One region of the Butyrivibrio hungatei genome, then DNA from elsewhere that is predicted to be linked to it. Evidence: riboswitches for the same ligand, from Rfam matches in the RefSeq annotation. Region 1 holds a riboswitch; the other holds the start of a gene.
The links. Region 1 has a riboswitch for thiamine pyrophosphate ahead of thiT (energy-coupled thiamine transporter ThiT). Riboswitches for the same ligand answer to the same signal wherever they lie in the genome.

Region 2: another riboswitch for thiamine pyrophosphate. It lies ahead of thiW (energy coupling factor transporter S component ThiW); the one in region 1 lies ahead of thiT (energy-coupled thiamine transporter ThiT).

The regions. Positions count from the first base shown of each region.
Region 1 covers NZ_CP017831.1:778,718-781,877, forward strand. Annotated here, with positions in the region: gene addA (helicase-exonuclease AddAB subunit AddA) at 1-1,070, shown strand, start outside; gene thiT (energy-coupled thiamine transporter ThiT) at 1,057-1,758, opposite strand; TPP riboswitch at 1,820-1,924, opposite strand; gene hflX (GTPase HflX) at 1,994-3,160, shown strand, end outside.
Region 2 covers NZ_CP017831.1:2,409,820-2,412,979, reverse strand. Annotated here, with positions in the region: gene bhn_RS11190 (MFS transporter) at 1-1,009, shown strand, start outside; TPP riboswitch at 1,680-1,785, shown strand; gene thiW (energy coupling factor transporter S component ThiW) at 1,852-2,388, shown strand; gene thiM (hydroxyethylthiazole kinase) at 2,389-3,160, shown strand, end outside.

The sequences.
Region 1 (3,160 bases):
ATACTCTTATAAAGGCTGCCCGTAATCTTCCGGTAATTGCTGAAAGCGGAGAGCTACTGCCATATTCAATGAGGCTTTCCTTTTCAAGCTATTTTGATTTTATTTTGGCTGCCCTTATCAGACATCCTCAGGTAAAAGAGCTGCTTTCAAAATATGAGATATCCTTTGACAGCGTGAACGCACATTTTGACGATGAAAAACAGGTTCCGGCACTTACTTTTAAGAGCCTTTCAGATAGTGATCTTGCTGCGATAATCGAAAGTCAAGGGGTAACAGGTGTTATCAGAAGAGCAGAGCTTGAATCAGATGCTGACTTGGAATTCGATAAAGATCTTTCAGACAGACTAAAGGAAAAATTCAGCGCCATGTACGCCTTCGAAAACCTTAAGGGTCTTTTCACCAAGACAACTGTTACAGAACTTAAAAAACACATGTTAGAGCAGGAAGGTGAGGTATTTACAAAGGATATAAGTCAGGAGAATGCCCCTGTATATGAAACTGTAGAAGGTAAGCTTTCTGGAGCAGAAAGAGGTACTGCATACCATAGGATCATGGAACTTTTGGATGAGGATATTTATGGAAATGCGACATTAGCTGATCTTTCCAGAAAAGAAATAGCACAGGAAGTTGAAAAATGGCTTACTAAGAAGACTACAGAAAAGGTGATCCCTTCAGAATATGAAAGCGCGGTCAATGAATGGGACGTAGCCACATTTCTTTTGACAGACCTTGGAAAAAGGATGGGTAGAGCCTATAGAAACAATGCTCTTATGAGAGAAAGACCATTTATGATGGGAATTGACGCAGGTAGGCTTGATGAGAAGTTTCCTGATGGAGAGATGGTGCTCATACAGGGTATCATTGATGCTTTCTTTGTTGAAGATGGTGAAATAGTACTGCTGGACTATAAGACAGACAAGGTCAGCGATGAAACTGAGCTTGTGAGTCGTTATAGGATCCAGCTGGACTATTACAAAGAAGCTTTGGAAGCTTCGACAAATATGAAGGTTAAAGAAATATATATTTATTCCTTCTCTTTGGGAAAAGAGATTCCGCTTAGCTTACAGTAACTGATCTTTTAAGTGTCTTTTCATTGAGCTCGAATTTCAGGCGGTTAAGACCTGTGTGCACTGCAGGGATTGCGACAACTGCAATTGTGATGATTGCTTCAACTGCAATATATGAGCCATTGTAAAGAACTGAGTAAAGAAGTGGTGACATACCTTCTGGTGCGTAATCTGCAAAGAAGATGACACCTGAAAGTGTTGAAAATACGAATCTGCCAAAGATTCCGACAAGGTAACCAATGTACATGCCGTGCTTCTTGTTATAAAAGAAACCAGCAAGTCCCAATGCTGTAAAAGCAAGGAAGTAATCACATACAAGCTGAGGAGCACTGATGATATAAGGATCAACGATAAGCTGGAGAAGTCCATAGGCAAAGGCTGCTGACAAGCTGATCCTTGCTCCGTAGAGATATCCGATATATGTGATAAAGAACATGCTAAGAAGTGTGACTGAACCGCCCATTGGTGCCTTGAAGAGCTTTACATTAGATAAAACAAATGCAAGAGCAAGGCAAAGAGCTGATGTTGTGAGCTGCTTGATGCTGATAGAACTTTTGCCATCTTTGTTAATGAAGAAACTTACAGATAGAAGCAGCAGAACACCGAGAACTACTCCGACGATATAGCCGGCTGTTGTAAAACCGTATGTTACATAGCCGTCATCAACAATTTTTTCAAATAATAGATTCATAAAAATACCTCCCTTTACCGCATAAAGGGAGGTTATTTGTACTCACATCTAATAAAAGATGTTATAATCAATCGTGCTTCCCTACGCTGGTACTAACCAGATCAGGTAATAAGGGTTAGACGTGCATTGCACGTACACTCTCAGCATTGCTCCCCTAGCGGTTAATATGTTTTTTTTCTAGTCTTATTAAACGCTTAGCCCAGGGGTTTGTCAATAGCTCCACGGAGGTAAAAAAGTGAAAAATACTATATATGAAAACATAAAACAAACTGCAAATCCAAGGGCTATCTTGGTTGGTCTTAATGTTAATAGAAGTGAATCAGACTTTGAGAGGTCTATGGATGAGTTAAAAGAGCTCACTAAGGCTATAGATATAGACGCGGTCTGTACTGTTACACAGGCTCTTCCAAGTCCAGACAGAAGTACCTACATTGGAAGCGGTAAGGTTGAGGAAGTAAGATCCTCTCTTGATGTATTTGATGCAAATATCATCATCTTTAATGATACTCTTTCACCAATGCAGCTAAGAAACCTTGAAAAGGCGCTGGATACAGAGGTTATAGACAGAACAGGACTGATCCTTCAGATATTTGCAAGACGCGCCAAAACAAGAGAAGCTAGACTTCAGGTTGAGTATGCGCAGCTCCAATACATGCTGCCTAGACTTGCTCATATGCGAAAAGCTCTTTCAAGGCAGGGGGGCGGTAGCGGAAGATTATCCAACAAAGGTTCTGGTGAGAAACAGCTTGAACTTGATAGACGTAGGATCGAGCATCGTATGGCTGAGCTTAGAAGGGAACTTGATGCTGTTGAAAAAGAGCGTGTGACCCAGAGAGGAAAGCGCATAAATTCAGGCATGCCGCGTATATCCCTGGTTGGATACACCAATGCCGGCAAATCAACGATCATGAACAATCTTTTAAGGCTCTATGGCGGTGATGCCTATGATGAGAAGCAGGTTCTTGAAAAAGACATGCTTTTTGCAACACTTGATACTTCAGTTAGAAAGATAGCAGCTCCGGGCCGTAGACCATTTCTTTTGGCAGATACAGTAGGATTTATAAGCGAACTTCCACATTCACTTGTTAAGGCCTTTAGATCTACCCTTGATGAAGCTAAGTTTGCGGACATTCTTTTGGAAGTGATCGACTTTAGTGATCCTGAGTACCGCTACCATATGGATGTGACAAAAGAGACTCTTACAGAGATAGGTGCTGGTGACATCCCAGTTCTTTATGTATTTAATAAGTCAGACGTGGTTCAGGAGCAGCAAAAAGATAATAGTCAGCTTGTTATGGATGTTCCAAGAATGATGGATGACAGGATATACATATCAGCCAAGGCTGACGACAGCTTGGATACACTTATTGAATTTATAGAAAAGAAACTTTCAGAAAGCGAA
Region 2 (3,160 bases), 1.5 Mb from region 1:
CAGCAATTCTGCGCTTATTGGAATTGCATTTGCTGTTGTGGCAGCAGATGCTATCATGAGCTTCTTTGGATCTATGGGAAATGATATAGGCTTTAATGCCTGGATCAATGACCATATGACTCCTGACAATTCGGGAGCACTTGGAGCTGCACTTGCAGTTCAGCCTGTAATAGGAACAATTGTAGGAACTATAGCTGGTGGACTTCTTGTTGGCGCAGATGATAACTACATGAGACTCTTTACTGTTATTGGTGGAAGTGTGATTCTTTTGGGGATAATATCACTGTTTGGAATGAAGGATGTGGATAACCTAAAGCCTTCAATAAAGGGTTCTTTCTCAGAGCAGTTCTTTTCAATATTTAACTTAAAAGCATATCTACAGCACAGAGAACTTGTATTTGTAAACCTGATGCTTGCGGTATACTTCATCTCTTTTAATGTATATTTCTCACATTTAGGCAACTTCATGATCTATTACCTTGGCTTTACAGCTGATACCATGGGACTTATAGAGGGTGTGGGACTTATTGTTGCCATGTTCGTTACAATTCCAGCTATTAAGCTTATAAAGGCTGATAGGTCATCACTACTCATATTTGCTGCAATAATACTTAATTCCATAGGACTTCTTATAATCGGGCTTTTGGTATCGCCTACAAATGTTGATCCAAGCACTGTATGGAATCCTAACCTTATGGCAGGAATGTTGTTTGTAGGTATCGGATATATCCTCTTTTTACAGACCATCACAGTTTGGTCCAAGCGCCTGTATCCAGAAGATTCCAGAGGACAATTTGAGGGTATCCGAATCGTCTTTTACGTACTGATACCTATGGTGATCGCACCGCTCATCTCCAATCCTGTTATCAAGAACAGTGGAGAATTTGTTGATGAGTACGGCTTCACAGAGTACCTGCCTACAAACGCAGTATTTATCGCAGGTCTCATAGTAGTGCTCCTTACGCTGATCCCTTTATACTTCGCCCACCGCGAACATCAAAAGCTTTAAATTTATATCATCATTCACAGCTTCAGGCTTTGGAGGGGACCCGCAGCAGGCCATATGGGGCCCGTAGCCAACCCAGTGGGGCCGCCAGCCTGAAGTTTATTTTTGTTCATCCTTTGGATTTTTATGTTCATGGCATTATATTTCTTACTTTAAATTCTTTGAAACAAAACACTCTGTGCGTCATTCACTAAGCTCATTCTTCGCTAAGTGAATGTGGCGTCGCCTTTGATTGCCATTTTTTGCATGTAAAGTTTTGGGTTTGAACGATTTCAAAAAAACGCCATTTTCTTGTGCTCATAAGCAGCTTTTGAAGCGCATGCGGTTTGCGTTTAGCAAGAGCATGCGTATTAAAACAAAAGCTGCATGAGCACATAGAAAAGTATCGTTTTTTTGATGAGGGCAAAACAAAACTTTACAGCAAAAATGGCATCAAAGACTCAGACAGTGTTTCAAAACAGAATTTAAAGTAAGAAATATAACGCTCATGAACATAGAAAAATCCTCAGAGACTCACAAATAATAAACTTCAGGCTGGCGGCCCCCTTGGGTTGGCTACGGGCCCCATATGGCCTACTGCGGGTCCCCTCCATAGCCTGAAGCTGCGAATGGTGATAAAAAAGTAATAAAGACTATTGCATCCTGACCTTTGCGGGTGTATAACAAATAAGACAACTAAAGAAACGGGAGCTTGTAGTACAGGCTGAGAGGAAGGTGTGACCTTCGACCGAGAACCTGATTTGGATAATGCCAACGTAGGGATGCCTTGTTTTAGTAGGAGTGAATTTATGCGGAAGCTATCCAGATGGGAGCTTCCGCTTCATACTTTACAAGGAGATATGGCTATGAAAAAAAGTAACTACTTACTACGAATGGTGATGCTTGCAATGTTTGTTGCTTTGGGAGTTGTAATATCACCAATCCTAAGAGTTGAGGGAATGTGCCCTATGGCGCATCTTATCAACGTCACATGTGCAGTGTTTATGGGCCCTGCCTATGCATTTCTTTGCGCAGTTCTGATAGGGGTTATCAGAATGATGATCATGGGGATTCCTCCCCTTGCGCTTACTGGGGCAGTGTTTGGCGCTACACTTTCAGGTATTTTCTACAAATTATCAAAAGGCAAGATAATAGCTGCAGTTCTTGGTGAGATCATTGGAACAGGTATTATCGGAGCAATCGTTTCATATCCTGTAATGACCTATCTGTGGGGCAAAGAAGGCCTTACATGGTTCTTTTACGTACCATCCTTTATCATGGGAACTTTGATCGGCGGAAGCATTGCATTTGTGCTTCTTTTAAGGCTTAAGGCTACAGGCCAGCTCAAGAAGATTCAGGATGCATTAAAAGACGTACCAAGAAGCGAAGATAAGGCGGCTTAAATGGAAATCATAAAAAAGCTAAAGTGCAGTAATAAGCTGATCCACTGCATAACAAATCCAATATCCATTATGCAATGTGCAAATTCGGTTCTGGGACTTGGAGCAAGGCCTATCATGGCTGAGCATCCGGCAGAGGTTGTAGATATTACGGATTCAGCGGATGCTCTTTTGATAAATCTTGGAAACATAACTGATGTAAGAATGGAAGCCATGAGGAAGTCCTTTGAGACAGCGCTCTATAAAAGGATTCCAATAGTTGTGGATGCTGTGGGAGTAGCTTGCTCTGACATTAGAAAAGAGTTCTTTTACAAGAAACTGATCACAGCGATGGATTGCATATGTACTACTGAGGAATCCAAGCCATTTCTGGTGATAAAGGGAAATTACTCCGAGATAAAGGCTTTATATGATGATAACTACAAGGGAAGCGGCGTTGATGGCGACGCTTCCTTAAATACAGAAGATATCGCTAGCGTAGCAAAAGAGCTAGCTAAGGACCTTGATGCGGTGATTCTTGCTAGCGGCAAAACTGACATAGTTACTGACGGAGAGAGGAATTATGCAGTAGCTAACGGTGTCAAAGAACTAGGGATGATCACTGGTACTGGCTGTATGTTAGGTGCTATATGTGCGAGCTTTTTAGCGGCCCAGGAAGATATTGAAGCTGTGGCAGAAGCCTGTGCTTTCCTTGGAATTGCTGGAGAAAGAGCGGCTAAAGAACCTGTCGGAAGCGGAACATTCTTAGTAAAGCTTTTAGATGAAGTAAGCCTTT